2 regions of the Sphaerisporangium siamense genome follow, and region 1 is predicted to be linked to the other one. Evidence: riboswitches for the same ligand, from Rfam matches in the RefSeq annotation. Region 1 holds a riboswitch; the other holds the start of a gene.

Region 1 (7,751 bases):
ACAGCGGGAGCACCACGCGGTAGGACCCGCCGGCGAGCCGCCGCACGGCGTGCGGGACGACCACGCCGACGAACCCGATGAGGCCGCTGACCGCGACCGCCGAGGCCGTGGCCAGGGAGGCGGCGCACAGGACGACGAGACGGACCCGCGCGGCGTCCACGCCGAGGCTGACGGCCTCGTCGTCGCCCACCGACATGACGTCGAGCAGGCGGCCGTGGGCCAGCAGGACGACCGCCGACACCACCGCGTAGGGGGCGACCAGCCGGACCTGCGACCAGTCGCCCGCGACGCCGCCGAGTATCCACGAGTAGATCTTCTGGAGCTGCTCGACGCGGATCTGCTGGACGAACGCCTGCAGCGCGGCGAGGAAGGAGGAGACCGCGACCCCGGCGAGCACGAGCGTGGCCGTGCCGCCGCCGCGCCCGGCCGTGCTGCCGAGCGCGTACGCCAGCAGCACCCCGCCGATCGCCCCGCCGAACGCGGCGATCGGCACCAGGCCCTGCACCTGGACCAGGACGATCATCAGCGTGGCGGTGAAGCCGGCGCCCGCGGCGGCGCCGAGCAGATAAGGGTCGGCGAGGGGGTTGCGGAACACGCCCTGGTAGCCGGCGCCGGACATGGCGAGCAGGCCGCCGACGACGGCGGCCAGCACGACCCGGGGCATGCGCAGCTCGAAGAGCAGGCCCTTCTCGACCGGCGACAGGCCCGAGTCCACCGAGACGAACGGCAGCCGGTCGAGGAGTTCGAGCAGCATGCCCTTGGCGGGGATGCCGACCGCCCCGATCGTCAGTCCCGCGAGCAGGCAGATCGCGAGCACGACCAGCGCCACCGCGAGCGCCGCCGGCCGTGCGCGCGCCGGAGACGCCGTCGCCATGGCCGCCGGTCTCAGCCCGCGGCCTTCTGGACGGCCTCGCCCACGACCTTGACCAGGTCGACCACGCGCGGCCCCCAGCGGGAGGCGATGTCGTCGTCGAGGGGGACGACCCGGTCGTTCTTGATGGCGGACAGGCCGGCCCAGCCGGGCCTCTTGGCGAGGGTCTCCCTGGACTGGCCGCAGCACTTGGTGTCGCCCAGGAAGATCAGGTCGGGGTCGGCCTTGACGACGAACTCGCTGGAGAGCTTGGGGTAGCCGCCGGCGGGGTCGGGGGCCTTGTCGGCGATGTTGGTCAGGCCGAACAGGCCGTAGACCTGGCCGAGGAAGGTGCTGGAGGTCACCGAGTAGGGGGTGCTGTCCAGCTCGTGGTAGTAGCTCAGCTTCTTGTCCTTGGGCGCGGCGGCGGCGATCGCGTCGATCCGGCCCTTCATCCCCTGGGCGAGCTCGGTGGCCTTGGCGGCGTTGCCGGTGGCGGCCCCGAGGTCGGCGATCTCGTCGTAGACCTCGTCGAACTTGGTGGCGGCGGGCTCCAGCAGCACCGGGACGCCGAGCTTGGTGAGCGCGCCGACGACGCCGTCGATGTCGTTGGACAGGACGACCAGGTCGGGGCGCTTGGCGACGATGGCCTCGACGTTGGGCTTGAAGCCGGACAGGTCGGTCCTCGGCGCCTCGGCCGGTTGGTTGGACTGGTCGTCCACGGCGACGACCTGCGGCCCCGCGCCGATCGCGAACAGCGTCTCGGTGTGGCTGGCCGACAGGGAGATGATCTTCGTGGGCCTGGCGGCGATCGTCACCGGGCCGTTGCCGGCCTGGACGGTGACGGGGAAGCCGGCGGCGCCGGCGGATGGGGCGGGGGTCGTACTGGTGACTGCGCTGGTGGCTGAGGGGGCGTCGGTCCGGCCGCACGCGGCCAGCGTCAGCGTACCCAGCAACGCGCACGCCAGGACCGTGCGTACGGGCCTCACGTGGGTTCCTCCTGTTGCCGGGAAACGAGGACCCGTGGTCATGACGGATCACCCTTTTCCACGAGGGTTGACGGCGTCGGCGCGGGTGGAGGCGACCTGGCTCGATCCGGGGGGATCTCACAGTTGCGGGACAGCGCCGGAATCACACCGGACTTCGCTCCACGCCACGCGTCACACGAACCGTATCAACCAACGGCCAGAGGGGATACGCCAGGTCGTGACGGGCGTACCACCGCGGGTCAGGCGAGCTGGGCCTCGGCCGCGGCGATGATCTCCTGGAGGCGGAGCCCGTGGCGGGCGTCCAGCGGGTGGCCGCCGCCGGCGCGCACGGTGGCGGCGAACTCGGCGGCCATGGCGGGGAAGACCTCCGGGCCGAGGGCGTCCCCGGTCAGCGTGGCGCCGCCCCGGTGGCCGTAGACGGCGACGCGGGAGACGCCGTCCTCGCCGTGCGCGGCCATGGACAGCGACGCCTCGCTGACCGCGCCGGTCTCGTGCTCCAGCAGCAGGCCCGTCCAGGCGAGCGGGTCGCCGTGGGCGCGCACGCCGATGACGGGCCCGAGCGCGGCGTCCAGCAGGTCGATCACGTGCGGGCCGACGTCGAGGATCGCGCCGCGCTCGCGCCGCCACGGGGAGTCGATCTCGTGCAGGGCGCCGGAGACGTTCACGGCGTGCCCGCCGAAGGGGTCGATCTCGGAGACCCGCCGCAGGAAGTCCTTGGTCGCGGGGGCGTACCGGAAGGTCAGCACCATCTGGGAGGCGACGCCGGCCTCGCCCACGGCGTCGGCCAGGCGGCGCGCGGCGTCGAGGTCGGCGGCGAGCGGCTTCTCCAGCAGCAGGGCCTTGCCGGCCTTGGCGGCGAGGAGGCCGAGCTCGGCCTGCACGGCGGGCGGGACGCAGAAGGCGACGGCCTCGCAGACCTCGAACAGCTCCTCGACCCGCTCGTACACCGGGGCCCCGAGGCGGGCGGCGGCCTCGGGCCTGCGCGCCCACACCCCGGCGAGCCGCGTGTGCGGCCCGGCGGCGAGCATGGGGGCGTGTACGGCCTCCGCCCAGGGCCCGGCTCCGATGAGACCCACCGACACTGGTTCCACGACGCTCAGCTCCCCGGGTGTCCGACCGATCGGAGCGAGACTAGCCCAGCCACGCGGGGTGTCCGGCGTCGGGTATCGCGCCCCTGGATTCCGGACTGTACGGAAAAGGCCATTTTCGGCGGTCTAAGTGGTTATTGACCGAAACCTTGATCGCGGTCCGCGATCGTGATACTTCATTGATCATGTGGCATTTTGCCGCACGAAATTACCAATTGTCGCGTTCGCGGTATGCGGTGAGCGGCGCTCGATAGGAGGCCCCGGAGCCGGACCTCCCCGCCGGTTCCGGGCGCCCGCCTCGTGCGGCACAACCGGTCACGGCCTTTCACGGCCTTTCACGCATGACGCGAACGCGGCACGGCCCGCAGCACACCCTTGGAGCACCCCACGATGTCGGTCGCCGCTTCCCCCCGGCATGCCCGAACCGTCCCCCTCCACCGGCTCTTCCCTCAGATCGTGCGCGACCCCGTGAACACGCTGGCGGCGCTCGCCAGACGTTCCCGCGGGACGATCGTCCGTCTCCCGGCGGGATCCACGCCCGTCTACCTGGTCAGCCACCCCGACCACGTCCAGCACGTGCTGCGTGGCAACTGGGAGAACTACCAGCGCCAGGGGATGTTCTGGCGTCCCCTGCGGCGGTTGCTCGGCGCGAGCATCCTCGACGACGGCGCCGCCTGGGAGGCGAGCCGCGGCATCCTCCAGCCGCTCCTGACCGCCAGGAAGGTCGGCTCCCTGGGCGAGGAGATGGCACGTGCCATCGACGAGCGGGTCGGCGAACTGGAGGTCCACGCCGCCTCGGGACGGGCGTTCGACGCGGGCGAGGAACTGGCCGACCTCGTCAACCAGACCGTGATCAAGGTGCTGTTCGGCGGGCGGCTCTCGCCCGAGGACGGGCGCCGCCTGTCCCCCGCCTACGACAAGGCCGCGCGCGCGGTCGCGCTCCGCATGTTCCTGCCCTCCCTGTCGTACTCGATGCGGCTGCCCGGCGACCGGGCCTACCAGGAGGCCATCGAGACGATCGACGAGGTCGTGCTGCCCATGATCCGGCGGCGCCACCCGCGGCCCGGCGGCGACGTGCTGTCCGCCCTCTGCCACGCCCGGCGGGAGCGGGGCGAGGGCGAGCGGCAGATCCGCGACGACGTCGTCAGCGTGTACGGCGCGGCGGCGGAGTCGACCGCGACCACCCTGACCTGGCTGTGGCCGGCGCTGGACCGGCGCCCCGACGTCGCCGCCAAGCTGTACGCCGAGGTGGACCGGGTCGTCGGCGCCGGGCCCGTGCGGGCCGGTCACCTGCCGGAGCTGACCTACACCTCGATGGTGCTGCGCGAGCTGATGCGGCTGTGGCCGTCGGGGTGGCTGTTCCCTCGCATGGCCGAGAAGGCCGACCGCGTCGGCGGAGTGGCCGTCGAGGCCGGGGCGCAGGTGCTGATCACGCCGTACGCCACCCACCGGCTGGACGAGTTCTGGGAGCGCCCGCTGGAGTTCGACCCCGAGCGCTTCGCGCCGGGCGCGCAGGAGCGCCGCCACCGCTATGCGTACTTCCCCTTCGGCGGCGGCCCGCACCTGTGCCTCGGCAGGCCGCTGTTCGAGATGGCCGCGCCGCTGATCATCGCCGCCGTCCTGAGCCGCTTCCGCCCGATCCTCCGCGGCGGCGGGCCCTTCACGCCCTTCCCCGCCGGGTCGCTGCGCCCGCGCCGGAAGGTGGAGCTGGTGCTCGTCCGCGCCCGGCGGGGCGCGGCGTGAGCGCGGGCCTGGACGCGCTGGAGAGCGGGCGCGTCTGCGCGGTCGCCGGACGCTCCCAGCGGCACATGCAGCAGTGGGCGGCGGCCTATCCCTCGCTGTTCTCGGCCCGGCCGTTCGACGCGGCGCTGCACGGCACCGTCTCGATGGCCATGGCCTTCAGCGGCCCGTGGTTCAGCGCGGAGGAGCTGGCGGCCACCAACAAGGCGTGCCTGTGGGCGTTCGCCCTGGACTGGCTGGTCGACTACGTCCACACCTCGCCCGGCCAGGTGCGCGAGCTGGTCGGGGCGTGCCTCGCGGTGGCGGACGGCGCCGCGCCCGCCCTGGACGACGACCTCGCCCGCATGCTGGGGGACCTGCGCGCCGACCTGGCGGACGCCCCGGCGTTCCCCGAGCTGCGGGCCGTCTGGCGCGAGGAGCTGGCGCGGATGCTCGGCGCGATGGCCCGGGAATGGGAGTGGAAGGCCGCCGGGGCCCGGCCGTCCCTGGAGGAGTACCTCGGCAACGCCGACAACCACGGCTTCTGCTTCGTGTTCACCTGCCACTGGATCGCCACCGGCGGGCCGGGCGCGGCGCGGGACGCCGGCCGCGTGCTCCAGGCCGGCCGCGCCGTCCAGCGGGTGATGCGCCTGCTCAACGACCTCGGCTCCTACGAGCGCGACAAGAGCTGGGGAGACGTCAACGCCCTGCTCATCGGCGTGCCCCGCGAGACGGTCGCCCGGCGCGCCGCCGCGCTCACCGGCGAGGCCAGGGGCCTGATCGCCGGGCTGCGCGGCGGGCACGAGCGGCTGGCCGTCTATCTGGAGCGCCAGATGGACTTCTGCGCGGGCTTCTACGAGCTCGGCGAGTACTGGGGCCGCCTGTGAGCGGTCCCGACCTCGCCTTCGCCGCGCGCGGGGGCGAGGTCGGCGTGCGCGACGCCGAGCGCCTGGTCGCCGGGCTCGCCGGGCGGCCGTGGGGCGACGTCACCGTCTCGGTGTACGAGACCGGGCGCGTGGTCGCGCTGGCCCCGTGGCTGGCCGGGCACGCCGAGCGGATCGTGTACCTGACGGCGGCGCAGCGGGAGGACGGCGCCTGGGGCGTCCACGACGACTACAGCCTGGTCCCCACGCTGAGCGCCACCGAGGCGCTGCTCGCCGAGCTGGCGCGCGGCGCCCCCGAAGGGCTGGGCGAGCGGGTCGCCACCGCCGCCGCGCGCGGGCTGCGCGCGCTGTCCGCCCGCCGCACGTCCTCTTCCGCCGCCCCGGACATGCCGGCGCGCGAGCTGATCGTGGCGTACCTGACCGAGGCGATCGGGCGGCGCCTGCACGAGCTCGGCGGGCGGGCGCGGGACCTGTCCGGCGGGCACGGCGTGGAGGGCGTCGCGCTGCCCCCGCCGGACCGCGCGGGCGTGGCCAAGCTGGCCGGGATCCGGGCCGCGCTGCGGTCCGGCGCCCGGCCGCCCGAGAAGCTGACGCACGCCCTGGAGGTCGGCGGCGAGGCGGCGGCAGGAGCCAGAGGCGTGGAGCTCACGCCGTCCGGGACGATCGGGGCCTCGCCCGCCGCCACCGCCGCGTGGCTCGGCGCGCGGACCGTGCCGGGGCCCGGCCATCCGGCCCGCCGGTACCTGGAGACGGTGGCGGGGCTGCACGGCGGGCCGGTGCCGTGCGCGCTGCCCATCACCGTGTTCGAGCGGGGATGGGCGCTGGCCACGCTGGCGCGGGCGGGCGTGCCGCTGCGCGTGCCGCCCGCGCTCACGGCCAGTCTGCGCCCGGCCGCGCGGCCCGGAGGGGTCGCCGCCGGGCCGGGGCTGCCCGCCGACGCCGACACGACCTCCGTCGCCCTGTACGCGCTGGCCCTGCTCGGCGTCCGCGTGGAGCCCGCCGCCCTGTGGGACTACCGGGCGGACGAGCACTTCGTGACCTGGCGCGGCGAGGAGGGGGTCTCCACGACGGTCAACGCGCACGTCCTGGACTGCCTCCACGCCTACGCGGCGGGCCGCGGGGGCGCGCCCGGCCGGTACGCGACCGCGGCGGGCGAGGTGGCGCGGTGGCTGCGCGAGCGGCAGCGGGCCGACGGGAGCTGGACCGACCGGTGGCACGCCTCGCCGTACTACGCCACGATGTGCTGCGCCCTGGCGCTCGACGGCCGCCGCGACTCGGCGGGGGCGGTGCGGCGCGCGGTCTGGTGGCTGCTGTCGGCGCAGCGCGGGGACGGCTCCTGGGGCGTGTGGAGCGGCACGGCCGAGGAGACGGCGTACGCCATGCAGGTCCTGCTGCTGTGCGGGACGGCCGGCGACGAGGCCGCGCGGCACCGGGCGTGCGCGCGGGGCCGGGCCTTCCTGCGGGACACGGGCGGGCGCGCGGGCGGTCCGCCCATGCCCGCGATGTGGCACGACAAGGACCTGTACGCGCCGCGCGCCGTCGTCCGCGCCGCGGTGACGGCGGCCCTGCACCTGGCCTCCCGCGGCACGGAGGTATCCCTACTTACCTGACAAAAGGGACGAAAGACGCAATACTTCACTATAGAAAACCTTCCTAACTAACCCCCTGACAATCTTGACTTCAGGGGGTTCTAGTCCGTTTTCGCCCGTGCTAGGGTGCCTGCGGGCAAGAAGGTGGAATTGCACCTGCCAAGTGGTACGGCGGCCAGCGAACGAGCAAGCCGCTCATATGCCGATATCATTCGCCGTGAACCGCACCGAGGCTTCCTGACTTTGGCCAGGGATGGAGTTATGCGCTTCCAGAATCCGCGGGTCCGGACCAAGGTCACGGCGCTCCTGTTATCCCTCGCGGCGCTCTGGGCCTTCGCGGCCTGGGTGACGCTGCGGGAAGGACTCAACCTTCTGTGGGTCTCGACGCTGGACACGAACGTGTCCCAGCCCGCCGAGCGGCTGATCACCGAGCTGCAGCGCGAGCGCCTGTTCACCGCGGCGGTCCAGGCGGAGCCCTCCTCCCCTGACCAGCGCAGGAACGCCCTGGCCCCCCAGCGGGCGCGGACGCTGGAGGCGGGCGCCACCTTCCACCGGCTCGTCGGCGACGACGGCGTCCGGCGCGCGGCCGGCGCGGTGGTGATCCAGCGGATCGAGGCGGCCGACCGCTCGCT
Region 2 (7,751 bases), 6.2 Mb from region 1:
GCTGATGGACGGCCTCGTCATGGGCGGCGGCGTCGGGGTGTCGGCGCACGGCGGCGTCCGCGTGGTCACCGAGCGCACCAGGCTGGCCATGCCCGAGACCGCGATCGGCCTGGCTCCCGACGTGGGCGGGACATATCTGCTCTCGCGCGCTCCGGGCGAGATCGGCCTGCACCTGGCGCTGACCGGGGCCTCCATCGGGGCCGGCGACGCGATCGCATGCGGCCTGGCCGATCACTTCGTCCTCTCCGCCGACCTGTCCGTCTTCCGGCAGGCCATAGTGGAGCGCGGGGTGGCCGAGGCACTGGAGACCTACGCGCGGACCGCTCCGGAGGGGACGCTGGAGGCGCAGCGCGCCTGGATCGACGTCTGCTACGCGGCCGAGAACGTGGCGCAGATCGTGGAACACCTGCTGGAGATCGGCGACAGCGTGGCCAAGGAGGCGGCCGAGCAGATCGCCGGCCGGTCGCCGACGGCGCTCAAGGTCACCCTCGCGGCGGTTCGCCGGGCGGGGCTCCTCGGTTCGCTGGAGGAGGTGCTCGACCAGGAGTACCGCGTGTCGTGCCGGGCCCTGCGTCACCCGGACCTGCGCGAGGGCATCCGCGCCCAGGTCATCGACAAGGACCGGACACCGCGCTGGGCGGTCGCCGCCTCACCCGAGGAGGTCGAGGCGTTCTTCGCCCCGCTGGGCGACGGAGAGCCGGGACTGTTCTGAAGATCGCCTTCATCGGCCTGGGCGACATGGGCGCCCCCCCATGGCCACCAACCTGGTCAAGAACGGCCATATCGTCCCGACCCGTCAGGCGTACTGGCGCCTCATGATCAGGCAGGTGGGGGACACGAGGGTGACGCTGTGCCAGCCTCTGGCGCGGTAGAGGCCGAGCGCTTCGGTGGCGGCGACGTGGGTGGCGAGCCAGCGCGGGCCGGGGCCCGCGGCGGCGAGGACGGTGTCGTGCAGCGCGGCGCCGAGGCCGGTGCCGCGTGCCTGGGGAAGGACGGCGAGTTCTTTGAGCGTGAAGTCGCCGGTGGGGAGGCGGTGGGCGAGCGTGGCCAGGCGTGAGCAGCGGATGCCGTAGGCGAAGCCGTACAGGTTCTCGCCGTGCAGGGCCATCGCGAGCACGAAGCCGGGGCGGTGGCTGTCGGCGAGCATGCGGGCGGCCAGGGCGCGGGCGGTGGTGGACGCCTCGGACCAGGGTGGCCTGCCGAACACCTCCCCGGCGACGTCGGCCACGCTCGTCAGGTGCCGGTATAAGGCGGCGGGCTCGACCAGGCGGACGAGGCCGTTGGCGGCGCCCGTCCGGGGCACGGGCGAGGTGCGGGTCCGGACGGGCGCGGTGTCCACGGGCGCTCAGGCGTTGCGGGCGGCGTCGAAGCGGGCGGTGACGTCGGTCCAGTTGATCAGCGACCAGAGTTTCTGGACGTAGTCGGGGCGCACGTTGCGGTACTGCAGGTAGTAGGCGTGCTCCCAGGCGTCGAAGACCAGCAGCGGGGTGGTGCCGGCGCCGACGTTGCCGTGGTGGTCGTAGACCTGTTCGATGATCAGACGGCGGCCGAGGGGTTCCCAGGCCAGCACGCCCCAGCCGGAGCCCTGAACGGTCGCGGTGGCGGTGGTGAGCTGCTTCTGGAACGCCTCGAAGGTGCCGAAGTGCTCCGTGATGGCCTCGGCGAGCGCGCCGTCGGGGCGGTCGCCGCCGTCGGGAGAGAGATTCTGCCAGAAGATCGAGTGCAGGACGTGCCCGGAGAGGTTGAACGCGAAGGTCTTCTCCAGCCCCACCAGCCCGCCGAACTCGCCCTTGTCGCGGGCCTCGGCCAGGCGTTCCAGGGTGTCGTTGGCGCCCTTGACGTAGGCCGCGTGGTGCTTGGCGTGGTGCAGCTCCAGGATCTCCCCGGTGATCGCCGGCTCCAGCGCCGCGTAGTCGTAGGGCATATCGGGAAGCGAGTACTCGCCCATCGGTCTCTCCTCAGCTTCGATCGTCCTGCTATTGCACATAACTCGCAACTACATTAGTAGGGCAGGTGGGTGTATCGCCAAAGAGGGCCTTGGTGTCTCCTGAGCGTCTGTACGCGCCGGTCGGTGTCCTGGTCAGGGATGAGGCGTCCGATCGCGTGCTCTGTCATCTGTGGGCGACGCCGGCCGGTGCTCCAGGATCGGCCTGACCATCGCCGAGGGCGCGGCCCGCGTCGGCGCGGCCGTCTTGCATCTGCGGCCAGCGCGTCGACTTCAGGACCGTAGGGCTCGGCTCACGTGCGTGTACGGCAGTCACGGCAGCGACATCTCGATCGCTGGTTCCTTCCCGTGAGAGGCACGCGGCACGGCTCCGGCCGCTCTGCGAGAATGCGAGCGAATTGCTATTGCAAATTCTGTGCAACTAGCTGCTATGTGAGGACTTTCGCGTGGACGCTCACAATCACGGCACCGTGCTGCCGATCCGCCTTGTCGGCGACCCCGTGCTGCACCGCCCGTGCCGGCCGGTGACCGCCTTCGACGACTCGCTCGCCCGCCTGGTCGAGGACATGTTCGCCAGCGTGTACGCGGCCGAGGGCGTCGGGCTCGCGGCGAATCAGATCGGTGTCGACCTTCAGGTCTTCGTCTACCACTGCCCGGACGGTGACAACGAGTTCCAGAAGGGCGTAGTGGTCAATCCGACTCTCGTCATGCCCGACGCCGGAAACCGCCGCCTGGACGTGCACGATGAGGGGTGCCTGTCGGTGCCAGGGCAGCGGGCATCGCTCGCCAGGCCCGACCGGGCCGTGGCGCACGGTTATGACGTCCACGGCGCCCCGATCACCGTCCTCGGCACCGGCGTGCTGGCCCGCTGCCTGCAACACGAGACCGACCACCTGGAGGGGCGGCTCTATATCGACCGGCTCCCGGCCGACCGGCGCCGACAGGTGCTCGACGCCTACGAACAAGTGGCGGGAACCCCTGTAAGGACCCCGGAGAGCTGATCCCCGGAGTTGATCTCCCTTTTGTGACGGCCTCACCAACCCGATGCGCCGTCCAAGGCTGACAGCCGCTCGCACCGTCAGGCGACCACTCCTCTCTCCGTCCACCTCGCGCGGAGCGTCACCTGCGGGGTGCGGGTCTCCGGATTCGTGGTGACGTCGGCCTGGACGCGGTAGACCTCCGCGAGCAGAGCCGGCGTCACCACGTCCCGGGGTGTGCCGAGGGCGACCACAGCGCCGTCGTTCAGGACGCAGAGGCGGTCGCAGAACGCGGCGGCCAGATTGAGGTCGTGCAGCGCGACGACCGCGGTCACGCCCAGCTCGCGTACGAGGTCGAGCGCGTCGAGCTGGTGGCGCAGGTCCAGGTGGTTGGTCGGCTCGTCCAGGACCATCGTCCCGCACCGCTGGGCGAGCGCCCGGGCGATGAGGACCCGCTGCTTCTCCCCGCCCGAGAGCCGGTCGAACGGCGCGTACGCCAGACCGGCCAGGCCGAGGCGCTCCAGCGCGCCCATGATGATGGCACGGTCGCCGGCGTCGTCGCCGTCGAACGCGCGCTTGTGCGGGGTGCGGCCCATGGCCACCATGTCGTACACCGTCAGCGCGAAGTCGCCCGCGGTCTCCTGGAGCACGGCGGCGAGCCGGCGCGCGAGGCGTTTGCCCGGCATCCGCCACACGTCGTCCCCGTCCAGCAGTACGTGTCCGGACGTGGGGCGCAGCGCCCGGTAGAACGTGCGCAACAAGGTGGACTTGCCGGCGCCGTTCGGCCCGACGAGCCCCACGACCTCGCCCGCCGCCACATCAAGGGACACCGCACGCACCAGAGCCTTGCCGCTGACGACGACGGACACCTGGTGCGCCCTCAGGGCGCCGGGCGTCATCGGGCCCTCCGCATGAGCCAGAGGAAGAACGGGCCGCCGACCAGGGCGGTCAGGATGCCGACCGGGATCTCCTCGGGACGGATGAGCGTGCGCGCGGCCAGGTCGGCGACGATCAGGAACGCCGCGCCGAGCAGCGCGACCACGGGCAGCGCACGCCGGTGGTCGGCACCGAGGAGCAGCCGTGCCACGTGCGGCATGATGAGGCCGACGAACCCGATGGAGCCGCTCACCGCGACGATCGCGCCGATCATCATCGCGACCAGCACGAACAGCGCGGCCCGGAACCGGTGCACGTCCAGCCCGAGGGACGCGGCGGCCTCCTCGCCCGCCAGCAGCAGGTTGAGCGGGCGCGTGAGGCCGAGCAGCACCACCGTCCCGGCCACGACCACCGCGGCCGGGATCCATACCACTGCCCATGTGGTGCCGGCCAGCCCGCCGAGCATCCAGCGCAGCGCCGACTGCGTCTTGTGCGGGTCGTTGGACGTCACGACGAGGAAACTGGCGACCGCCGAGAGCACCTCGGCCGTCGCCACGCCCGCCAGCACCAGCCGTACCGTCGTCATCCGGCCGCCGGACCTGGCCAGGAAGTACACCGCGACCAGCGCGGCCAGGGCGCCGAAGAACGCCGCCACGGGCAGGGAGAAGATCCCGAACAGCGACACGTTGAACACCACGACGGCCACCGCGCCGACGCTCGCGCCCGAGGACACCCCCAGCAGCATCGGATCCGCCAGCGGGTTGCGCACCAGCGCCTGCAGCGCCATGCCGCACACCGACAGGCCGGCTCCGATCACGGCGCACAGCAGCACCCGGGGGAGCCGTACGTCCATGACGATCGTCTCGCGCACCGGTGTCCAGGTCGGCGTGGCAAGGGAGGCGTGGACCCGGTGCAGCAGGATCCCCCAGACCTGTCCGGCCGGAACGCTGATCGAGCCGGCGGAGATGCCGACCGTGGCCGCCACCAGGGCCAGCCCGCCGAGCAGGACGAGCACGAGCGTGAACGGGAGACGGCTGCGGCCACGCCTCGCGTCGCCCGGCGGCCGGGACGGCGTGGCGGCGCCGGTCGCCTCCGCCGTGCCGGTCGTCTCGGTCGTGCGGGTCGTCTCCGTCACCGGAAGCGGTCGGGGTGGATCTGGCGAGCCAGCGACTCCACCCCGGCGGGCACGCGGACGCCGAGCACCGTGGAGGACAGTGGGAGCACCGCGAAGCGCTTGTTCTTGATCGCCGGTACGTCCTTGAGCGCGGGGTTGGACAGCAGGAACCGCTTCTTGTCCTCCACCGGCTGGTCGCCGTAGTCGTAGATCACGATGACCTCGGGCGCGCGCTCGGCCACCTGCTCGAATGAGACGTCGCCGAACGTCTTGGGCAGGTCGGCGAACAGGTTGGCTCCACCCGCCCGTTTGATCATCTCGTTCCCGACGCCGGCGCCGCCCGCCGTGAAGGCGGTCTTGTCCCCGCTGTCGTAGACGAACAGCTTGACCGGCGGCGCTCCGGCGACCTTCTTCCCGACGGCGTCCAGCGTGGTGTGCAGCCGACGCACCTCCCGCTCGGCGCGGTCCGGCACCCCGAAGATCTTGGCGACGTTACGGATCTCCTGATCCGTCATGTCCAAGGTCACCGGCGTCGACGCGCATTCCTCGATGTTCAGGTACGTATCGATCCCGGCGCCGGCGAGCGCGGTCCGGCCGCGCCCCTCCTTCTCGTCGAAAGTGGTGGCGAAGCCGCCGTAGACGAAGTCCGGCTCGGCCGCCAGCAGAGCCTCGTACGAGGGGTACTCCTTGGACAGCACCTTGATCCCGTCGTAGGCCGCCCGGTATTCCGGGAGGATCCGATCGTCCAGGTACCCTGTGCCGATCATGGACTTCTCCAGGCCGAGCGCCAGCATGACCTCGGTCGCGTGCTGGTTCAGCGACACCGCCCGCCGCGGCGGCCGCTCGTAGGTGGTGGTCACGCCGCAGTTGGCCATCGTCACCGGGAAACCGGGCGCGGTGGCGTTTTCAGGGGTGGCTCTGTCGACGATTGTGGCGCCGCCACAGCCGGTCACCAGTACGGCCGAAGCGAACGCGAGCAGCAAAGTCAGCGGACGTTTGCCCGTCATGCCGGATCCTCTCCCGAGGGGAACGGTCGTCAGCACGGAGCGGTGCCGCCGGACCACTCCACGAGTGGCCACGGACCGGCGAGAAGTGCCATGCGCGCGCGGGCTCGCGAAGTACGGTCACCTCGCGGCAGCGAGGAGAACGATCGCCTGGACATATCGATCACGCCTTCCTCTCAGGGGAGATCCGCCCCAGCTTCATCGAGGAGGCGACCGCGTGAGTCTCCTGGCTCTCGGGTCGAAGCTCGCCCCGGCCTTCCCGCCCTTACGGGGCAGTGGCCTCGTCGGAGTCCGCTCGCCGATCACAGTGGCGGGACCGCGCCGGATTCACACCGGCTTCCTCGTTCCGCCGTCGCCTTTCGCCGCCCATGGTCGCATACGGAGCGCAGCCCGCAAAGGTGACATCTGGGCTGCTCCTTTCCGGCTCCGGCGGAGATGCGAGCACCTGAACGGGTCGATACCCGTCCTACCCGTCCTACTCGTCTACCGCTGGCCGGCGACGGCCGCCACCTCTGCGAGGCCGTCCAGTGCCCGGCCCACGCGCGGGTGCGCGCCGAGGGCGTCGCCCACGACGGCGTCGGTGGCCTTGAGGAACGCCAGGTGCCGGATCGCGTGCGCGGCGACGTTGGCGACGTCGAGGTGCTCGGGCGTGGGAGCGGCCGGGGTCGCGCCGGCGCTCAGGCACAGGACGGGCAGCTCGATCGCGGGCAGCTCCGGCGTCGGGTCGGGGCAGACGGCGTAGGTCAGCACGACCTGGCCCACCGGCCGGTAACGCCAGCTCGTGGAGTGCACGACGGTGTACGGGACGTCGGCGGGCACGCGCGCGAGGCGCCGGGCGGCCTCGTCGGGGCTCTCCCCAGGGACGGGCGCCGTGGTCGACCGGCGATAGGCCCAGGTCCCCGAGGCGTTGACGCGCAGTGCCAGCACCTCGACCGAGACCGGTGGGAGGACGGCGCTGTCATCGATCATGCGTTCCCGTCCCATTCCCCCGAGTGAGCCTTCCGATCTGTAGTTGCGAGCTCTATGCAACAGCAGCTTATATGCATCACTGCACTTGCGTTGTGCACGGCCCGTGTGCATGGCTTTAGTGGGTCATGCAGGGAGGCGGGCAGGATGCGCGATCTGCCGGGAGTGCTGGCGCTGATGGGTTCGGGGGAGACGAGCCCCACGATGGTGGAGGTGCACCGCTCGCTCGCCCGCCGGCTCGGCCCCCGTCCCCGGGCGACGCTGCTCGACACCCCGTACGCCTTCCAGGAGAACGCCGCCGACATCTCCGCCCGCGCCCGCAAGTACTTCGCCACCAGCGTCGGGCTGGCCGTGGAGGCCGCGCGTCCCGGCGAGCCCCTCGGCCGCGCCGACTGGGTCTTCTCCGGCCCCGGCAGCCCCACCTACGCCCTGGACCGGTGGACGGCCACTGGCGTCGCGTCCGACCTGCGGGCCCGAGTGCGGCCGTCCCGGGGCGTGACGGTGCTCGCCTCGGCCGCGGCCTGCACGGCGGGAGTGGCCGCCGTCCCGGTCTACGAGATCTACAAGGTCGGCGCCGAGCCGCACTGGCGTGACGGGCTCGACCTGCTCGCGCCGCTGGGACTGATCGCGGCCGTGATCCCGCACTATGACAATGCCGAAGGCGGTACCCATGACACCCGGTACTGCTACCTCGGCGAGCGGCGGCTGTCCCGGCTGGAGAAGGACCTGCCGGACGGCGCCGCGGTTTTGGGCATCGACGAGCACACCGCCGTCATCTTCGACCTCCACGCCGGAACCGCCGAAGTACGCGGGCGCGGCGGGCTGACGGTACGACGCGGCGGAGCACAGACCGTCCTCCGCTCGGGCAC

Evidence for each region. A riboswitch is a leader RNA that binds a small molecule or an ion and turns the genes downstream of it on or off. The one in region 1 is predicted to bind cobalamin.
Region 2: another riboswitch for cobalamin. It lies ahead of BJ982_RS04455 (ABC transporter substrate-binding protein); the one in region 1 lies ahead of BJ982_RS32735 (ABC transporter substrate-binding protein).

The regions. Positions count from the first base shown of each region.
Region 1 is NZ_JACHND010000001.1:7,187,731-7,195,481, forward strand. It holds gene BJ982_RS32730 (FecCD family ABC transporter permease) at 1-874, opposite strand, end outside; gene BJ982_RS32735 (ABC transporter substrate-binding protein) at 886-1,839, opposite strand; cobalamin riboswitch at 1,909-2,031, opposite strand; gene BJ982_RS32740 (Gfo/Idh/MocA family protein) at 2,079-2,915, opposite strand; gene BJ982_RS32745 (cytochrome P450) at 3,318-4,670, shown strand; gene BJ982_RS32750 (terpene synthase family protein) at 4,667-5,533, shown strand; gene BJ982_RS32755 (prenyltransferase/squalene oxidase repeat-containing protein) at 5,530-7,140, shown strand; gene BJ982_RS32760 (sensor histidine kinase) at 7,381-7,751, shown strand, end outside.
Region 2 is NZ_JACHND010000001.1:959,792-967,542, reverse strand. It holds gene BJ982_RS04485 (enoyl-CoA hydratase/isomerase family protein) at 1-712, shown strand, start outside; gene BJ982_RS04480 (GNAT family N-acetyltransferase) at 797-1,339, opposite strand; gene BJ982_RS04475 (superoxide dismutase) at 1,346-1,948, opposite strand; gene def (peptide deformylase) at 2,392-2,946, shown strand; gene BJ982_RS04465 (ABC transporter ATP-binding protein) at 3,024-3,821, opposite strand; gene BJ982_RS04460 (FecCD family ABC transporter permease) at 3,818-4,933, opposite strand; gene BJ982_RS04455 (ABC transporter substrate-binding protein) at 4,930-5,919, opposite strand; cobalamin riboswitch at 6,116-6,303, opposite strand; gene BJ982_RS04450 (hypothetical protein) at 6,400-6,885, opposite strand; gene BJ982_RS04445 (hypothetical protein) at 7,030-7,751, shown strand, end outside.